DNA from 4 places in the Paenibacillus sp. YIM B09110 genome. Region 3 is predicted to be linked to each of the others. Evidence: riboswitches for the same ligand, from Rfam matches in the RefSeq annotation. Region 3 holds a riboswitch; each other region holds the start of a gene.
The links. A riboswitch is a leader RNA that binds a small molecule or an ion and turns the genes downstream of it on or off. The one in region 3 is predicted to bind cobalamin.

Region 1 (5,729 bases), on a different contig from region 3:
AGCGAACATCGGATGATTCATGCGGGCTAGCGCTTCGCCTACAACCCAAGGCGAATCGTCCGCTATAATCGATCCCTCGTCCATGACGATGACGCGATCCGAAAGCGGAAGCGCCTCTTCGAGCCGATGCTCGGTCATAATGATCGTCGTACCGAGCTCGCGGTTAATTTTGAACACCGTCTCTAGAAAATCAGTCGCCGCGATCGGATCGAGCTGAGAGGTCGGTTCGTCCAAAATAAGCACGGAAGGCTGCATTGCCATAATGGAAGCCAAATTGAGGAGCTGCTTCTGCCCGCCTGACAATTCCGTCACGTTTTTGTGAAACCAAGTCTGAATGCCGAAGAAGCTCGCCATCTCAGCCACCTTTAGACGGATCGCCGCATTGTCGGCGCCTAAGCTCTCGAGGCCGAAAGCCAGCTCATGCCACACTTTGTCCGTCACGATCTGATTGTCGGGATGCTGCAGCACAAAGCCGATATCCGATGCCTGTGTTCTTTGGTCGATTTGCTCGATAGGAATGCCTCGAAAATGGATCTGACCCGAACGCTCGCCGTGCGGCGCAAGCATCGGCTTCAGCTGTCTTAGCAGCGTGCTCTTGCCACAGCCGGACCTTCCGCAGATCGTAATGAACTCACCGCTATGGATTGTGAGATTGATGCCCTTCAGCGCCTCCTCTTCTGCAAGAGGAAACTTGAAGCCTAAGTCCTTGATTCGATAGCTTTCCATTTCAGTTCCTCCACCGCATTTGTAATGACAGGCAGCATACATAATCCGAAATACGCGACATACACGGCCAGGCTATCCGCTTTCATTTCAGCCGCTTTCATTGAGGGAAAATAACGCATCGTATTTTCTCCTATTGCCCACCCGTATAGTATGGCGGCTATGAGTACCAACATGCTGGCAAGCACCGTTTTGTCCCGCCGATCAAACCGATAAAGCGAGAAGCTCGTCCTCCCCGGCAACCCATAACCTCTGGCTTTCATCGAATCGGCCGTTTCAATCGCATTTTCGAGTGCCCAGGTCGTCATTATGGAAAGGATCGTCAGCCCGTTGCGAACTCTTGCAAGCAGGCTGCCCTGAGTCACGTCCCTGCCGATGCTCCGCTGCGCGTTCGATATGATCCTGATCTGATTCATGTAGCGCGGCACGAGTCGGAGCGCCATAGAAAAAGTGAGCGACAGCGCGGGCAAAATGCGCCCGAACAAATAAATAAATTTATCCGAAGTCATGACGGCATTATAACAAGAGAACCATACAATAACCGTTACGAACATACACGCGGAAGCGAGCCCGTACAAGATCGATTCCAGCGTAATCGGATTGCCGTTTTTCAAATAAAATAGAATCGTGACACCCGCGTGATTAAAAAGCGGATTCAATGCCGCCATCGCGAGCAGCAGCGGAAGCATATATAGAACGTTGAATTTAACGGCTTTATTGCGCTTCAGCATAATAGAGTAAGCGATAGCGCTAAATAGCGCTATCGCTTGCATAACGGGATGCATGAACAACATACTGAAAGCAATAACGACGGCAAAATATCCGAAGCTTATGAATGGATGGTAACCGGAGAAGCTGTCGCGGTTCGCTTCTCTATTCATTGTCCCGTTCCTCCCGTGGCCGTATCGCCGCCCACGTCGCGTCCAAGATCGCATGTATATACCCAGTCAACGACATCGCCGTCCTTCAGCGTATAGCGGCTGCTGCCGTAGTTCGGAAACCATCCATTCACCTTGTACATCCAACCGCTCAGCTCGCCGCAATCAAATTCGTACAAATTGTTGATACCTTCGATATAGTTGCTGTTATAGATCGGAGTCATCTCGAATTCCATATGAATTTTATTCGCCTTCATTTCCCGAAGCAGTACGTCGAATACCGATTCACCTTCGTAAAAAGTCACTTTGCGCGCCTTGTAGATGACCCCGTCCTTCGGTAGCACTTCTAGCTTATCCTTGTCGAGTTTATCCAAATTGTCTAGTATAGTAGCGGCGCTTACGGATAAGGTTACGGTTAGCTCCTTGCTCTTATCGACCGTTACGTCCTGCGGCTCCACTGGCTTTGGCTTGCCGGATGGAACAGGATCAGTTAAATATTTATCTTTTTCTTTATCCTTGCTCGGTTCCTTACTCGGCTGCGTCGTTGCCGGCGCCTTCGTCTCAGCTGGACGATTCGTAGCCGATGGCGCATCCTTATCTGGCTTTGGCTCCGGCGTTGCCGAAGGTGTGCCGGTATCGGTTGAAACAGGCGATGGTTCGCCCGCTTCAGCAATAACACTTTCCGTCTCCTGCGGAATTAAGCTCGGCTCGTTCGCACCGGCGATGTCCGGAGTCGTTGTCGGCTGCTCGCTCTCTTCGTAAAGCGGAACCTCGTCCTCTTCCACCACCTGCGAAGCGGCCTCACTGCCCTTGCCCGGCTGCGTGCTTTTGCCATAATCTCCGCCCCAGAAGAAAGCAACCGCCAGAACAGCGATTATCGCCAGCGCTGCAAGCCATTTTTTATTGTTCATATTGATACACCTGCCTCGCTTGCATCTGCTCTATTAAGCGACATCCGACATCTCATACAATCGGTTATGCCCGTTAACGAATCGATCATAAGCGACTAACGCATAGAAAGATTGATCCGTTGCCATCAAATCGACTTCGCCAGGCTTCGCGCCTCCGTTGTCAATACCGCCCGGCTTCACATGATAGAAGCCGCCGCCTTTAGCCGAGAAGCCAAGCAGCGCGTCAAGCGCCGACTTGCCGTTCTTCACGAAACGCGGGTCTTTAGCCGCGTCGATGCCAAGTCCCGATAGAGCCACGATGACCTGTGCAATACTCTCGGCATTCGAAGAGCCCCAGCTTTTATAGCCGCCGTCTGCCTGCTGCGCCTTGGACAGCCATGCCAAGCCTCGGTCGACAGCCGCTTTAACCTTCGCATCCGTCACATAATACGGCGTAAGGCTTTGGATCGCCATCCCGGTAATGTCCGGATCCGCAGCTGCGGCATCTTCTCCAAGCGCCCAGCCTCCGCCGGCTACTTCTCTCCCGAGAATGAAGTCGATCAACAATTCCTTCGTCGTCTGCACCTTGACTTCAGGGTCGACCGGAATGTTATACGCTTTGCTGTCCAGCGCGATCAGAGCGAAGATCGGTCCATTAATGCCTTGCTTAATAACCGTATTGAAATCAGCCAACGGCTTAAGCAGATCATAGCCGGCTACGTCGTCAACCCTCTTGCCGATCGCCGATAGGGCCAAGATGACCCTATCGTATTCGGTATATTTGACGCTATGAAGCTTGCCTTCCTTCTCCTTCAAGATCCGTTCCACATTTGCATAATACTTCTCATAATACGTGCTCTGTACAGTCACCCCCGAACGGGCCAACCCAAGCACCGTCCATTCGCCGCCGATGCTCGCGATAACCGGATCGGTTACCGTTGTCTGCAAGTAAGCTGCCGTTTCCTCCAACTGCTTGCTTATTCGACTGTTGCCAGAATCACCAGCACTTTGCTCCTTGTGACCGTAAGCACGCATAGCAACGACTGCCGCCATCTCGCGAGTTACAACCGCTTTCGGCTGGAAAAGGTTCGCGTAGCCTTGCATCCACTCCAGTCCTACGACTGTGAGCACATCGCCTTTTGCCCAGGCGGAGACGCTGCTTAGATCCTCTACTGCAACAGCAGGCTCAGCCTGCTCTACGCCGAATGCTCGAACGATGATTGCTGCCATCTGCTCGCGGTTGATGCTGTCGTTTGGCTTGAATTGCTCGCCGTAGCCGTTAATAATGCCAGCCTTATAAGCGGCGTTCACGTACGGGTAGAACCAGTTCGTACGGTCAACATCCTTGAAGCTAATCGCCTGCTCGATTGTCGTATCAAGTCCTAACATAACGGCAAGCATCTTCGTGAACTCGGCACGCGTTACCGCTTTTTTCGGATTGAACTTGCCGTTGCTGCCTTCAACGAAGAAGCGGTTGCTCGCTGCTCCGACTGCTTCGTACGCCCATGGCGAGATCGAAGCGCTGTCCGCATACAATTTGGAAATATCTGCAACCTCATCTTGTATCGTAATCGGAGTATTCTCGTCCTCTGCAGCGAATGCTATACTAGCTCCGTTCGTAAATACAACAGAGAATAGGATGCTTGCAACAAGCAGCCACGCTAAATACTTCTTCCTGGTCATCTTTTTATTACTTCCTTTCAAGTCCTTCTATTTCTACTAAACTTTTCTAACATGGATCAGTCCGCACAAAAAAACCTTCCGCCGCAATCGGCAAAAGGTTTAATAGAGCACACAGCAAAAAGCCCGCACTAAAAAACATCCTCCTATCGCTCGTAGAATGAATGGCATATCGAAACAGGCAGGTATTCTGGCTCAAGCGTCATCGCCCTTGCATCCTTCCCGGTTTCCCAGTGGCTTTTTGCAAGAACTCTTCTAATACAGCGGCGGGACCGCGCGAGATTTACACTCGCTTCCCTTTTAACCAATCGACAGCTCGACGAAATCGAGACTATTCATTGGCACCTGTTCTTACTATGAAATTATGTTGCTAATATTATATGATTGCCCGTCATTTGTCATGCTATAGTTTTTAAATGTGGTAAAATAGGACGAAGCCACACACTACGATGATGAGGTGCCCATATGTCCATTAGCTTCACTTCTTCAATTATTAGCCGTCTAAAAAGAGAAATTACCGATACGCAGAAACAGCTTGCGAACGATAAAACAAAACTTGCAAAAGTAAGCGCGAAAATAAAACAACTGCAAAAAGACAGTAAACTGAGCTCTTCGCCAAGCGACCTAAGCAGCAAAATGACCCAGCTTACAAAGCTGAAGGATGAAGCAGCGAAGCTTGAAGCTTCGCAAGCAGACTTAACGAAACAACTAACGGCGAAAAACGCCGAGCTTAGACAGCAGCTTGCTAAGTCGAAGCCGTAATAAGAAATAAAAGCTTCCTTAGCGCATGATAACATGCCTTCGGAAGCTCTATTTTTTAAAAAGCAATTTACGTTAATTTGACAAGGCTGTAGTTTTTCTTGCCTTTGCGGATAATGATGAATTTGCCGCCGATTGCATGCTCAGCGGAAATGCTGAACTCCAGGTCGGTAATCTTTTCACCGTTCATTGAGATTGCGCCATTCGATACGTCTTCCCGTGCCTGACGCTTCGACGGTTCGATACCAATCTCGACGAGCCACTCCACGATGTTTTTCGCTTCGCCTTCGCCGCTAGCCTCGAACGTCGGCATTTCTTTGAAGCCTTGCTCGATCTCGTCTGCCGTAAGCGAACGAATATCACCGCTGAACAGCGCCGCCGTTATACGCTTTGCTTGCTCCAGAAGGTCTTCGCCATGAACGAAACGAGTCATCTCTTCCGCAAGCGCCTTCTGTGCTTCACGCTTATGCGGTTCGGTCTCCACCTTTTCCGCCAGCGCTTCGATTTCCGCTTTGCTGAGGAACGTGAAGTACTTCAAGTATTTCACAACGTCGCGGTCATCGGTGTTCGCCCAGAACTGGTAGAACTCGTAAGGTGTCGTCTTGTTCGGATCAAGCCATATGGCTCCGCCGGCCGTCTTGCCGAACTTCGTGCCATCCGCCTTAAGCATAAGCGGAATCGTAAGACCGAACGCCTTCGCCTCAGAGCCTTCCTTCTTGCGGATCAGATCAAGACCGCTCGTAATATTGCCCCATTGGTCAGAGCCTCCGATTTGCAGCTGCACATCCTCGTGTTGGTA
Region 2 (3,655 bases), on a different contig from region 3:
TTCGATCATTAACAACATATCATTAATCGAGCTCTTCCCTTGAGCTTGGTAGTTCTCTGCTATTTCAGCGATATTAAGTTCAGCATTTTCCTTCTTACCAAGCAGCAATACATAAACCTCATCCTCTGTTAGATCAAGTGACTGTAGTTCGCTGAAATCAGATGAGAATTCTGCCTTTAGTTTCATTTTCAAACTATTTTCTCTTTGCTTCAATACTTCTTCCCGTAATTCTCCTACACTTAAACCATCAACATTCGCAGTTAGAATGTCTACTGGAGCTAACCCAACTTGATTAGCGATTTCATCCGCATTAAATATCTCTTTCAGCTCATATCCTTCATTTAGTAGTTTTTCTAATTCCTCTCCATCTACTGTGTGTGGATCGATAGTATATTCTCCGCCTAATCTACTAGTTGTACCTGTATAAAGAGCAGCTTCTTGTTCCGTTCCATCAATAATAACCTCTTCATACTCTGCTTGAAATGAATCAGTCGGTGGGGTTAATTGCAGTCCAGGCTGTACCAATTCTTGATTCGAGCCTTTATTATCTGATCCAAAAGTGATTCCACCGAAGCTAGAAAAAACAATGCCAGTGCATAATGACAAGACTATTAACTTATTATTAATTTTCATTTATATTACTCCTAACTATTATTTAGTATTGTTTAAAATTACAATTCATGCGCTCTATTCAATCTGAATTGTATTCTTAGAAATCAAATTCCCATTGCCGTCGTAAATGAAATCTTGACGGTACTTTGATTGATCAATAGTAATAGTTACAGATGTCAATCTATTCTCTTTAGTTTTGTCATATACATACTCTTTAAGAATGTGTTTTTCTGGATAATCGAAAGTGTCAAGGATTCGATTATAATTCCAAACTAAGAGTGTTCCATCTTCTTTAAAACTCATCCCTCCAAGTAGAGAGTTTCCAATTGAAATAAAACTGCCCTCAGTAACTATTCGTGGGTAGCCTAGCCACCCTCCCCAGCTATAGAGAGAGCCAACTGTATCAATTGCAGATATATAAATTCCCTGTTCAGTATTGGATTCGTATCTGCCTGATGTAATATCAAACGATTCGATATCTTCTAACACTGTGTCAGCATTGAAATATATATAGTCAAACCATGGATTATACCCTCCAGTATCTCGCCCTTGCCCAAATTCGCCTGACAATTCTGCTCCTTTGGCCAACATTTTCCCATCTTCTGTAAGAAGTATTGTGCCATAGGGACTAGCCTGAATATCTTTAACATTATTTATCGGATTGTTGTATATGTCTGCTTCTATCCGCGTAGGTACATATGTCTGCAAATCAATTTGGAACTCAAACATCCGCCACTGATCCCCCCAAACATAAGCGGTTCCATCAGCTTTCAATGCAACAGAATGATATGCACCAGCATCAGCATAAATAATATCTTCTAAGTAGGATTGCCCTTCATCCTCAGCTGCTAAAACATGTATAGGCAATGGACTATCCCAACTATTTCCTCCATCACCAAGTTGACCATACTCATTTGTTCCCCATGCAAAAACATTGCCTTCTGAAGAAACGGCTAAATTGTGGTTCCAACCCGCACTTATTGCGACAATATCATTTAAAAATCCTGATCCATCAATTCCAACCACTTGTACTGGAGTACTACTAAAAGTATATGTGCCATCACCTAACTGACCATAGGTGTTGTCTCCCCATGCCCAAACAGTCCCATCTGATGCCAGAGCCAGTGAATGGCTATCCCCAGCACTAACTGAAACTATATCCTTATCTTCCAATGACGTTACCATTGCTGACTGTCCATCATACAATGGATTGTCAAACCCTATCTGGTTAAAATCTTTGTGTAACCATGAAAACACTTGATTATCATCATTAATAATTAATGTATGTTCAGATCCAGAAGAAATTCTCTTATGATAATAACTACGATCTACTTCATTTAAAGAAGAAATTGAATTTGTACTGCTTCGTGCACTTAATAAATTTGATGATAGAGTATACTGAAGCTCAATCTGTTCGTTATACTCCTCTCCTAATTGATCTTGGAGAGAACTTTCTGGAATTTGAATATTTAAATAACCTTCACTTATTTCATTTAAATTAACACTTAAATCCATAACCATGCCGTGTGCTCTTGCCTCAACCTCAACTGCTTCACCATTTATTGACCCTTGTATGTTACTAAAACTTTCTCCAGGAACAATAACTTTGTTGAAAAACAATTGAATTGGCGCAGAATCATTTAACATAACACCAGGCGATTCAGGATGTATCTTTACAACTTGTAAATTCCGATCACTGCGTGAGGCTGTTGTAAAGGATTTTTCAAAATCTTGTTCTAGATACTCATTATTACTTGAGCTAATACTTTCACTGTCTACTGATACTTTATAAGTTGTCGACAAACTCAAACTACTTGTCGGATGAATTAACAATTTATTTCCTTCTACTTCTTTCAAACTTTCAATTACCGATCCGTTGCTTGTCAATGATATTTGCTCAGAGTCTTTCAGTACTATTTCTTTATCGAATATAATAACAATAAAGCTTTTGGATCTTACACTTAAATTGTCGTTCTGAGGTATCATCCCTTTGACTTTTAAATAATTTTCACTTGTAATTTCATAAGTGCTTGCCAATACCGTTTCGTCTTTTGAAAGTGCATTCAATTTTTCACTTAAATTATATGTCTGAAACGGATTCGCGTAAGCAACAGTACTTATTGTCAATATGACAACTAATGACAATAAGTACATTAACCTTTTATTCATTTATTCTTCCTCCCAATTGTTATAAATCTTCAATAGGAACCACTATGGAACACGCACAAGTCAAATACTCTTCCTTATCCTCAAACTCATTTACCTGCTAGCATAATAGGTCTTTTCGCCATAAAAAAGCCATCTTTCAATTAATGAAAGATGGCTTATAACATGAATATTTCAATGGACATAAGAAATACGCACCTTCCTCCCATCCTCGTGGGGAAAAATAAAATCATTCATGGCAGGTCTCCTGGCTCGCATCATCGCAACCTATTTCCTTCCCGTATGAATTACATAATACAGTGGACTAATAATAAGTTACTCCGCTTTACAGTGGCGGGACCGCATCGGAATAATACCGAATTTCCCTTTTAAGTTAAGGCATTTAATTATGCAATAACACCATTAATGAGATTTATTAAGTTTTTATTTAAATCTATACAAACTTACCATGTTTATAGATACAATTACAATACTTAAATGCGTGATAACCCAATTGCAGGGTTGCCAGATGGGATATATTATGGAAAATTAAGCTGATCCTGCCCGCTATATCATCCAATGGTTGCTGTTTCAATATTGATTCGAACGACCGGAGTCTTCCAACGGCATAACAAACAGCCATTGTTTTTACAGATTACCTCAGGGCATGGTAAACAATGAAATTGAAGAAGCCTATGGCCGTTTCGTTACCACTGTATATAGCCCCACAGGCTGCTCGCTACGGTTATTGACGAGTTTCAAAAAATGCCATTGGCAATGAAGGCAGTGAGCTTCTCCTACCGATAGTGCTGTATCAATAAGCCGATCATCGACCACGTTCTCGCGCAATACGGCTTCTTCAAGCACAACGCCAGCAATCCGACGCTCATTAATACTC
Region 3 (5,729 bases):
GGCGACGCCTAACGTATACGGATCGGCAAGCGGATTGCGCAGCACGCCTTGGAAACCTGTGCCGGCAAGCGCCAGGCAAGCGCCTACGAGGACGGCAAGCAGAACGCGGGACAGCCTTACCTGCGTAACAATGGCTACCTCGCCTTTGGTGTAGAGATCTTCGCCGCCCTTCACCCACGGAAGCTCATGAATAAGAATGCCCCATACCTTGCTCACCGTGAGACCCGACGTACCAATAGAAAGACTTATGATCATAGAAACGGCAAGAAGGAGCAAAGCTGCTCCTCCATAAATGATACCTTTATGTTTCATCGCTTATTTGACGAGATCCGGGTGAATAACCTTCGCAAGCTCAAGCAAGCCATCGGCGAGACGCGGACCTACACGTACGAGCGGGTCTTCCGTCACGGCGAACATTTGCTTGTTCTTTACTGCATCGATAACTTCCCAACCAGGACGGCTCTCAATGCCGGCTACAATCGGATTCGGCTCCTCCTTCCACGCTGGATACACAATCAGTTGCGGATTTTTGGCAACGACCTCTTCCGCGTTCACCTCGAACCACCCTTGACTTCCGGCTGCCACATTCGTTCCGCCAGCTAGCGTCAGAAGCTCATCGAGGAAAGTGCCAGAGCCCACCGTCCAGCCTGGCGAGAATTCCAAATACACATTTTTCTTCTCCGCGTCTTTCACTGCGTCCGTTACTTGCTGCTTCACTTGAATCATATGGTCAGCAACTGCGGCAGCTTCCGCTTGTCTATTCATAATTTTACCTAAAGTATCGATTTTGGCAACTACTGCATCATAAGTTAGCGGATCCGTTGCATATACAGGGATATTAAGCTCGCGAAGCTGCTTAATCGCATCCGCGTTCATCGAGGATGAAGCAACGACCAGATCCGGATTGAGACCCGTAACTACCTCTATATTCGTCGTCATATCGCCTACCAGCTGCTTAGCTACTGCCGCTTCCGGATAGTTGCTGTAACTGTCCACGCCAACGACCTGCTCACCGGATCCGATCGCATAAATCGTTTCCGTCTCGCTTGGCGCCAGCGAAACGATCTTCGTCGGTGCTTGCGCGAATGTAATTTCCGTTCCCGTATCGTCCTTCACCGTAAGCGGATATTCCGTAGTTGCTGCGCTTTCCTGTTCGTTGTCAGGCGCGTTCGTCGGTGCTTCCGTTGCAGCATTCGATGGCTGATTCGATGCTTGCCCCTCATTATTAGTGTTCGCTCCGCAAGCAGTCATGATGACGAGCATCATCGCCAGCAGCAGCCCAATCCAAGCTTTGTTCATCTTATTCATTAATTAACACACTCCTATACGTTCTATTTATCTAGCAAATCGTCCTAACTCGTTACAGCTGTTTTTCTAATCAAAAAAAGCATTTCCGACGTCTTGTCAGAAATGCTGCGCGAATACCGTTTCCAAAGCGGCAAGTAGCTACTACTCGTGTGCAACACCTCCTAGTTCCTCGTAGGATTCAGCGTTAATAAGCAGGCAGGTCTCCTGACTTGGAATATATGCCAATCGGCGTCTTCCCGAGCGTCTAAGCTCAGTGACAGTATGCCGCGGCATCGGCCATGCAACGAGAGCAGTCGCTCTCCGGCCATTCCTTACAGTGGCGGGTCCGCGCCGGATTCTCACCGGCTTCCCTATTAAGTCGGAGCGGTTGTTCGAGCAGCATTCGCGCTGCACATATAGACCGTCTCGACACCTAGTTATTTTCTATGAAATTGTCAGATGTAACTATACACATCTTCTATTCTTTTGTCTATCCCTATAGCCAAAGTCAGACTATTGTTGAATGCGCCTGCGTTCTTTCATCCCCTTGCGGAGCATAGGTAACTAAAGACGCTGTTTAATTGGTTTGGTGCTTACAAAAAAAGATACAGAAAGGTGCGCTTAATATGAACTCTGAGGAATCGATACTAACGACCCGAGCACGATCGCCGCTTCTTAAGTGGACGCTATCCGTGCTTGCCGCTGCCGTCATCATCACCGCTGCGTTCGCGTGGCTGCAAACGACGGAAGCTGCCCCTCCTGCCGTCACGGAGCATTCCTTCGAAGAAGGCTCATTGACGTGGGAGATCGGCCGCTATCCGGCCAAAGTGCTCGATCTGAATGATTTTCGCCTCAGTCTTAGAAATTCCGAGGGAGCGCCATTACGGAACGCTAAGTTATCCATCGTGTTAGATATGATCGGAATGAACTGCGGCAATTACAGCTTCAAGTTAACCGAGACCGCTCCCGGCGTCTACGAGGGCGAAGGCATGCCGTTGATGGCTGGAACGTGGAAAGCGACGTTGACGCTGGATACGGCGGATGGCAGCTATCTCCTTGCAAGGCGGCTCTCTGCCGTCCACTGATAATCGTTACCATAACCACGGCGAAATGCTCGGAATGACGCCGTTCACGGCCAAGCCCCGCATAATGGACAATAGCCCTACAGCAATTGCCGTTATTACGCCTGCCTTGCGCATGAATCTTCGCCAGCGTCTGCCGGCAAAAGCAGCGATAGAAGCCGCAGCGGCTAAGGCCGGGAACGTAGAAAGTCCGAAGATAGCCATAATGGCCGCGCCTTCCAATGGCGAGCCGCTGGCCGCAGCGTTCATCTGCATCGCATAGGTCAAGCCGCAAGGCAGGAAGCCGAAAGCAATGCCCGTCGCAAGCAAATGCGTAGTTTCGCTGGCAGGTGACTGCCCTGTTCTGCCGACCAACCGCTTATGCAGCATAGCAGACAGCTTGCCCATAAGCGGCAGTTGGAATCTGCGCCATAGCCACAACAAGACGAAGCAGCCGCCTACGATTGAAGCAATGCCTTGAATGCCCGCAAGCTTGCCGGCGAGATCGACGAATGAGCCAACTGCGCCCATAACAGCGCCAAGCACCGTATAAGACGTAATGCGACCTGCGTTATACAGCAGCATCGAACGTCTGGCTGACACTGTCGATTGAAGCGATACGGTCGACACGATGCCTCCGCACATGCCGATGCAATGCGGTGCGCTGAACAAGCCTGTCAGCACGATTAAGCCGATCAGATTCCACGTGAGCGTCATCGACGTCTTCGTTCCTCGCGCTTAATTTGGCCGCCTAGCCGAAGCGCGTTGCCGACGACCGATACGGAGCTCAGCGCCATCGCCGTTCCGGCCATCCATGGCTTAAGCATGCCGAGCGCCGCGAACGGAATGATAATGCCGTTATAGAGGAAGGCGAAAGCGAGATTTTGCCGCACGTTGCGAAGCGTTAATCTGCTGATTCGAATGGCTCCTGGAATGGCAAGCAATCTTGAATTAAGCAGCGACAGATGTCCGGCTGCGAGCGCCGCATCCGTGCCGTTGCCCATCGCGATGCCGACATCGGAGGATGCGAGCGCCGGTGCGTCATTCCAGCCGTCTCCGGCCATAGCAACTCGCTTGCCCCGATCTTTCAGCCGCTCGACAAGCGACTGCTTAGCTTCGGGCAGCATGGACGCGTGCACCTCCGTGATCCCTGCTGCCTTTGCCGCAGCCCGGGCAGGCGCTTCCCGATCTCCCGTCGCGAGCAGAATCGATACGCCAAGCGATCGTAAGTCCCTTACGACCGATCTGGCATCGGATTTCACCGAATCAATAAGGGCAATCATCGCTACGCATTCATTATTAATAGCGATGAACAGCACCGTTTCCCCCTCGGCTTCCTTGCTCTTCGCGAACTTCTCGCCCTCTTCGCTGACCAGCCAGCCCCGCGACTTCGCAAAGCCCGCATTGCCGACGCCGACCTGCTGCTTGTTGACCATGGCAACAACTCCGCCGCCGGGCGTATACACTTGGCTCTCGGGCATAGGTATGACAAGACCTGTCTTCGCCGCTTCTTGCCGGATTGCAGCCGCGAGCGGGTGCGAAGATGCCGATTCCGCGGCTGCTGCAAGACGGAGCGCCGAAGTGCGGCTGCCCTTGAGAGGTTGGAGCGCGCTTACTCTCGGCTTGCCTTCGGTCAATGTACCCGTCTTGTCGAATATGACGGTATCGATTAACGCAAGACGCTCTAGAGCTCCTGCTTCCTTGGCGACGATGCCTTGCTTCGCCAGACGGCCCGAGGCCAGCACGAGCGAGATCGGAGCAGCCAGCCCGAGCGCACACGGACAAGCAGCCAGCATAACGGCGATGGAGCTGACGAACGCCCGGCTCCAATTGCCTGGATCTAGCACAGCGCTCCATAGGATGAAGGTAAGTGCAGCTAGCAGCAGCATTAGCGGTACGAACCAGCCTGCGGCCGCATCCACATTGCGTTGGATCGACGACTTGGACCGCTGTGCTTGCCTGACAAGCTCGCCGATTCGGCTCAGCAGCGTATCATGGCCAGCAGCCTTCGTCCATATGCGGAGCTTTCCGCCGACATTGCGCGTGCCTGCCCAGATAGAATCGCCCTCACGTTTCACAACGGGTGAACTCTCCCCTGTCAACAGCGCTTCATCGGCTGATGAGTCTCCCGAGATAACCGTACCGTCAACCGGCACAAGCTCGCCAGCCTCGACGATAACCGTATCGCCCGCACGCACGAACTCCGTGCGAAGCTGCGTCACTTGACCGGCACGCTCAACGGCAGCCGACTGGCTTTGAAGGGTGGCATAGCCGGCTGTATTGAGGTTCGCTTTTAACGAAGCGGAAGCCTCGATATATTTGCCAAGCAATACAGCGGTAATGACAACAGCAGACGTCTCGAAATAGAGCGCCGGCATCTCTGCCCCAAAACCCGAACCGTTTAACAGATCCTGTTGGAACACGATGTAATGGCTGTACAGATAAGCTGCGGTCGTACCTACTGCAACGAGCACGTCCATATTGGCGCTCTTCTGCCTAAGCGCATAATAAGCGCCGAAGTAGAAGGGCATGCCAATTACGAATTGAAGCACCGTCGCTAGCACTAGCTGCAGCCATGGCAATGTCAGCCATGCAGGGATATAAGCGGCAAGCGGCGATAAGATTGGCAGATGGTGAACCATAGTAAGCAGCAGAGGCAGTGTCAGCAGGAGCGAGACGATTAACCGAAGCTTTAATATCGCATGCTCCTTGCGCAAGCCTGTATCGCCATGCTCGCTTAATGAAGCCGTGAAGCCAAGCTGACTTACGCGCTCAGCGATTTGCTCGGGACTTACCCGCTCTGGCGAGAATTGCACCCAAGCGGTGCGCAGCGGGAAGCTTACAGCCGCTTCATGGACGCCTTCCATCTTCCCTACCGACTTCTCTATTCGTGCCGCGCAAGCGGAGCAGCTCATTCCCTGCACGGCAAAATCGATCATCATTCCGTTATCCCGCGAATTCATTGAACCCGCCTCCTTCCATTCCGCATTAAACGACCGATGCCTGTACCCATCTGGGTTCATTTATATGTGGGACCAGTCGATTGCATGAATGGAATGTGAGGTTACATGCTTTCGGGAGCAGGCAAGCCGAGAATGTCGAGCGCCTCGCCAAGCGTCTGCTTGTAACGTTGCGTAAGCCATAAGCGCAGCTGGCGCTGAGCAGGCGGCGCCTTCAATATTGGACATGCCGCATAAAAATGATTAAACAACGTTGCCAGCTCATAGGTGTAATTGCAGATGATGTTCGGCGCAAGCTCGAGCTCCGCCGCCTGCAATACCTCGGGCCAGTAGCATAGCTGCCTGAGAACGGCATGCTCCTGCTTTTCAAGCGAATGCTCGAACTGGACCTCCGACACATGAATGCCTGTTTGCTCGGCTT
Region 4 (5,729 bases), on a different contig from region 3:
GTCGGCGCCGCATAGCTCAGCATGTTTTCGACTGCGGAATGGCCGTTTTTGTTGAACCTCTTATCCGTATGCGGATCAATTCCCAGACTCGTTAAAGCAACGATGACTTGGGCTACGCTTTGGACATTTTCTTCGCCGTTGCTCGAGTACCCGCCAACCTCGTTCTGAACGGAAGACAGCCACAAGAGCGCGCGATCTACAGCCGCTTTAACCTCTTCTTGCTCCTCGTAATAAGGGGCTAGAGCTTGTATCGCCATTCCGGTTATGTCCGGATCGGCAGTATCCGACAAGGACCAGCCCCCACCGGCAATTTCATTATCGATAATATAGTTAATCAGCTTGTCGCGCGTTGTTGGATTCGCAATCCCATTTTGTACGGGGATGTCATATTGATGGCTGTCGAGCGCAATCAGCGCAAAGATTGGGCCGTTAATTCCTTGCTTGGTCACGTAATTAAAGTCGGCTAACGCAGCGCCGATATCATAACCAGCCACAGCATGGATGTCTTTGCCGATTGCCGTAAGACCTAGAATCAGTCTGGAATGCTCCGTACCCTTGGAGGCATGCAGCTTTCCTGAAGGCATTAAGCTTTGGACTGCACGAACCACATTGTTGTAGTAAGTGGCGTAATAGTCTTCCGGAACCTCATAATTCGCGCGGGCAAGAGCAAGAACGCTCCATTCTCCGTCACTCGTACCAAATGTAGGATTGCTTACAGCGTTCGCCAAATATGCCAAATGCTTATCGAGCTGTTCGTTTACAAGAACGGCTACTTTTTTCGAACCCGGCTGCTTGGCGCTGTTATACGAGTCGATCCCTTGATTAAGCGCGAGCACCTTGGCATCGACATGATCTTGGTTGGTATTTTCGTCGGCAATTAAAGATTGGGCGGACTCAATAAGCTGCGCCAGTTGGCTGTGCACTTCTTCCGTTACCCAATAGTCGCTTTGCAGAATATCGCTACCGTCTGTGCTCGAGGAGACGGCCCCAAGCTGTTCCTTGGCATTATCAACGGCAAGCTGCAAAGCAGACTTATCCGCCTCTTTCACTATGACGATCTTAGGGAAAATACTGTAGTATCCTTCTCTAGTCCCCGCCGTAAAATTAGGATTGGCCCCTACTACCGGATTAATATTGCGATGATCGCCGATAGGACTGCCGAAGAAGCCCAATTTAATATAACCATCATTAAGGCTGTAGCCGCCTATCCAATCCTGCGGTACCTGGAACTCCACGCTATTAGCCTGTGTCGTAATATTGTACTGTCTCACAAGACCGGAGACTAATGCCTGATTCGGTCCTGCCAGAAAGTTGAGCTGCGCGTTAAAATTATAAATACCAGATAGCTTGTTAGCTGGGAACGATAACCCTCCCAATACGACTTTGACTCGGTCCCCGGGACCAATTTCTTTCCCCGGACGAGTTATATTGTCGATGGTCACTGCCAGCGGTCTTGCCGTCATAACCTGATATTCGGCCTGACCATCTCTTTCAATCTTGACAATGTTTCTGCCTTCCGTCAGCAGCACGCTGAACGATCCGTTAGGATTCTCGGTCACATCCTCAGAGGAGAATGTACCGTCTCCATAGGAGACGGTTCCCGCATCATGATTGATTTCAGGTCGAATAACACTGACATCGCTTCCCTCGGAAGGAGTAAATGAGTAGATAGCTCCAGGCTCCGTATCGATGTAGTAGACGCTGTCGATATCCGCATCGAATGCGCCGTTTTGAAGGTTCATGACTGCATTGCCTGTCTTGCCCTCATTAGCCTTCTGGTTAAGTGCCTTGTTGCTCTCGATGCCAGTGACAATGTCCGTCTCGCCTTGACCAACCGTGACAACGAACAAGCCGACATTTTCCGGCCAAATGGCGCTAAAAGCATCATCCGGTTTCGTAATATAAGAAGATCCGTTTACCTTAAGGGCATCATAAGTCACTTTAACAATCGCCGTTCCGCTTTCTTTCGCTGTGATTGTTGAATAGCTGCCCGGCTCGCCTTCTTCGATATCTATGACGTCGCTGCCAGAAATGATTTCATAATGGAAGTCCGGTTCAAAGAAGTAGTTGCTGATTCCTTCAATTAAGGCCTGCCAGCTCCGCAAGGTTAATAGCTTGAACTCGTCTCCCGGCGCCGATAGCTTTAAGTGATTTTGTTCATTAATATTGAGATAAATATTCCCTTCGAAATAGGTGCCCCGGTTCAATATCGAATTCGGCGACAAAACATTTAATTGTTGTTCCGTAATTGCCATGGCTGCATTCGCGGCGGTCGCTTTAAACGTTCCCGTATTCGTCAGCTTGCCTTCCTGGCTGACCCGGTAATTATACTCCTGGTTGTCCATCAGCTTGTAGCTTGACACACGATTGCCGTCCTGATATATCGTTTCCAAAGGCTCGACCTGTTCAAACGATACAAAATGCTTGATTTTTCGGCCCACAAAAGGCGTAGCTTCCTCCGGTACCGTAAGAGTAATGATTCGCGCTAGAGGAATCGCTCCGGTAACCGATTGTGCTGAAGTGGATATCGTAACCGTGACGTTGTTACTAAGCGCCATGTAACCTGCAGTCACTCGGGCTTCGCTTGGCTCAAAAGAATAAAAATACGTATTTCCCGTAATAACAAGTACGGGATATTGGCCTGCAGCCGTCTTCGTCCCCAAATGTAGAGAGGTGTCGCTTGGACTGTCCTGACCGATCTTTACCGTATAATCGACATCGACATTCCATCCCGCATTATTGGCTTTAAGGTTTAATTGACGGAATTGAAAGGCCTGTTCCGCCTGCGTCGTTACCGTCAACTTGCCTCCGCCAATGCTGTTTCCGCTAGCGTCAATCCCTTTGTAGCGATAGTCGCCTGCAGGCAAGGAAGCAGTATATACTTTATAAGTGCCCTCTACGCCCTCGCCGATATCCACAAGCTGATCTTTGGAATTATAAATCTCTAACTTCGTTGTTTTTGGCGCTGCTGTAAACGTAACATTAAATGCAGGCTGCGAGACTTCTTCCCATAAGCCTTGTTTTTTGGCTTCATTGAAGGCCGTTTGAGCTTGATCAAGCGCCAATACCTTTGCATCCACTTCTTCTTGCGACGCATTGGAATCAACGACTAGCTGTTGAGCCGATACAATGACTTCGACCAATGAGTCGAGCTCAGCTTGAACAACCCAATATTCCGATGTGCTTACATCGGATCCGTCTAAACTTACCTTAACGGATGCTTTGTTCAACTCTGCCGCTTCAATGGAAGCTGTCAATTCAGCCGTATTCAGTTCTTCGCTCTCGCCTAACGCTTCTACCAATTGATTCAGTGCATCGTCTACAACGGATTGGCTGCTTTCCATATCCGTGAGCGCGTCATAAGCGTTATCATACGCTAATTGAACTGCATCATCTTCAAGAATTTCTGTTTTTTCCGTGCTGCTGTTAATCTCCGCTACTTTTTCGGTTAATGCATCCTTGTCGGCAGTATCAATAAGATTACCGCCGGCTCCCAGGTCCGCTCCCAATCCGTAGACGGTAAATTGCCAACGAACGACATCGCCGTTTTCAACAAGGGTTTCAGAAGACCCGACATTCGGGAAGGCATCATTGACCGCATACATCCATCCCGATTGGTTGAAGTAATCAAATTCGCCTAACCAATCCGTATTCGCCCGTTCGCCGATATTCGCCGCTCCACCAATGGCTTGCACGATATAAGAAGGAATATCGATTTCTCCGGCGCCCGGATCGTATACGCTGGACAAATAGAATTTGTCCTCTACGCTGCCGCCATGATCGTAGCCTCCTTCTCCCAATAGCTCTGAAATAACGGCTGCCGCATTGTCCCCTTCTTGAAAAGGAACACGTACCGGCTCAACGATATAGCCTTGTCCCAATGTGAATTTCTCGACAGCTACCGTCACATATCCATCGATACCCTCGGTATTTGAACTTTCTCCCGCCGCCATCGCAGTTACGGGGCCGAATAACGAAAACACCATCAGTAAGGTTAAGCATAAGGCCATGCATTTCTTTCCTGCTTTTTGAAGCAACATAATCCATCTCCTACAACTTGATTTATTTTTGTGAAACAAAAAAACACCTCTCACTAGTCATTGTGAAAGGTGTTTGACAAACGGACATAAGGGCATACCAATGCCCGAATAAATGCACAGTTAAACATCTCTCCTTTCATCCTCGTGAAATCGTAGAATAAAGTAAATGGCATGTATCCTGGCTTTGCTTCATCGCATGGCTAGCTCCTTCCCGTATACAAATACAGTGGAAACACGTTAGCATGCTCAGCGTTACAGTGGCGGGACCGCGTCAGATTTGCACTGATCTTCCATTTTAAGCTGTGTAAACACAGCACCAATTTACCTAAGTATATGAAGTTGTAGGTGAATACTGCGTGCGTACTGACTATTCCTCCTTGTAATTGCCATCAACTTGCTAGATTCTACGAAGATTGTGCTCATTGAAGAATAACCCATTTAGGAAAGGAGTGCAATCGTTAGTTAGTTAGCCACAATAACACGATAGTAGGAGCGTTCATTTGCAAGCAACCGCTTCTTTCTCTCTTAAATTGAGAAAGAAGGGAATGAGCACAGGACTACACTGGCTCATTCCCTTGCTTTTTTCACATTGACGGCGCACGCTTTACTCCTTCACTGCGCCTAGCATAATACCGGATACGAAGTATTTTTGCAGGAATGGATATACGATCAGCATCGGCACCATAGCGATAAACACCTTCGCCGAATTCAGCGTCCGGTTAGACAGCTCCGACAGCTTCTTGTATTGTTCTGGGGTTAGATTCGTGCCAACCGGAATGTTGACGACAAGCTGCTGGATATAGGTTTGGAGCGGATATTTAGCGGAAGTGTTCATGAGCACCAATCCGTTAAAGAACTCGTTCCAGTGATATACGCTAAGGAACAACGCAACTGCGGCAAGTACGGGAATAGCGCATGGGATATACACCCGGAACAGGACTGACCAAGGACCGGCTCCGTCGACTACGGCCGCCTCATGCAGCTCCTTCGGCAGATTGCGGAAGAAGTTCATGATCAGAATGACGTCGAATACGGGCACTCCACCGCCAAGCACCAACGCCCAGATCGTATCGATCAAATGATAGTTTTGAATCGTGAGATACCAAGGAATCAATCCCCCGTTAAACAGCATGCAGAACACAAGCACCCACATGAACGTATTGCGCATTTTGAAATCCTTCTTGGGCCTTGCCAGAGGATAAGCCATTAATACCGTCATCAGCAAGGCGAATCCCGTACCGAGCACGGTGCGCTGAATGGAAATCCAGAACGCGTTAAAGAATAGGCTGTCGCTTATAATCTCCTTGTACGACGCCAAGGAAAAGCCGATAGGAAAAATCGTAACCAAACCCGCATTGGCGGCCGCTTTCTCGGAGATCGATACACAAAAGGTGTACCAAAGCGGGTATATGCAGCTGACGAGCAGAAGACCGAGGACGACGATATTGGCAATCTCAAACGTCCGTGAGCCTACCGTTATATTTCTGACCAATGCAGTGTCCTCCTTCAGAATACCGTATAATCGGCATAACGATACGCTAGACGATAGGATATAAAAATTAGCACAAAGCTAATGACCGACTTGAACAATCCGGCAGCCGTTGCGAGCGAGTATTGCAGATTTTGCAAGCCCAGCCGGTAAACCCATGTATCCAAAATATCACCGGTTGAATACACAAGCGGGTTATA

Region 1: it holds a riboswitch for cobalamin, as region 3 does, so the genes downstream of both, V8F51_RS14265 (S-layer homology domain-containing protein) here and V8F51_RS23540 (ABC transporter substrate-binding protein) in region 3, are expected to answer to the same signal.
Region 2: it holds a riboswitch for cobalamin, as region 3 does, so the genes downstream of both, V8F51_RS31270 (RCC1 domain-containing protein) here and V8F51_RS23540 (ABC transporter substrate-binding protein) in region 3, are expected to answer to the same signal.
Region 4: it holds a riboswitch for cobalamin, as region 3 does, so the genes downstream of both, V8F51_RS19805 (S-layer homology domain-containing protein) here and V8F51_RS23540 (ABC transporter substrate-binding protein) in region 3, are expected to answer to the same signal.

The regions. Positions count from the first base shown of each region.
Region 1 is NZ_JBANSP010000008.1:80,530-86,258, forward strand. Features, by position in the region: gene V8F51_RS14250 (ABC transporter ATP-binding protein) at 1-726, opposite strand, end outside; gene V8F51_RS14255 (energy-coupling factor transporter transmembrane component T) at 699-1,604, opposite strand; gene V8F51_RS14260 (DUF4430 domain-containing protein) at 1,601-2,512, opposite strand; gene V8F51_RS14265 (S-layer homology domain-containing protein) at 2,546-4,174, opposite strand; cobalamin riboswitch at 4,335-4,535, opposite strand; gene V8F51_RS14270 (hypothetical protein) at 4,637-4,933, shown strand; gene tyrS (tyrosine--tRNA ligase) at 5,001-5,729, opposite strand, start outside.
Region 2 is NZ_JBANSP010000051.1:6,735-10,389, forward strand. Features, by position in the region: gene V8F51_RS31265 (hypothetical protein) at 1-633, opposite strand, end outside; gene V8F51_RS31270 (RCC1 domain-containing protein) at 688-2,781, opposite strand; cobalamin riboswitch at 2,999-3,197, opposite strand; partial or broken gene V8F51_RS31275 (SpoVR family protein) at 3,651-3,655, shown strand, end outside.
Region 3 is NZ_JBANSP010000020.1:10,435-16,163, forward strand. Features, by position in the region: gene V8F51_RS23535 (FecCD family ABC transporter permease) at 1-312, opposite strand, end outside; gene V8F51_RS23540 (ABC transporter substrate-binding protein) at 316-1,308, opposite strand; cobalamin riboswitch at 1,486-1,728, opposite strand; gene V8F51_RS23545 (FixH family protein) at 1,914-2,372, shown strand; gene V8F51_RS23550 (sulfite exporter TauE/SafE family protein) at 2,379-3,065, opposite strand; gene V8F51_RS23555 (heavy metal translocating P-type ATPase) at 3,062-5,311, opposite strand; gene V8F51_RS23560 (arginine--tRNA ligase) at 5,413-5,729, opposite strand, start outside.
Region 4 is NZ_JBANSP010000014.1:48,244-53,972, forward strand. Features, by position in the region: gene V8F51_RS19805 (S-layer homology domain-containing protein) at 1-4,040, opposite strand, end outside; cobalamin riboswitch at 4,192-4,376, opposite strand; gene V8F51_RS19810 (carbohydrate ABC transporter permease) at 4,645-5,532, opposite strand; gene V8F51_RS19815 (ABC transporter permease) at 5,547-5,729, opposite strand, start outside.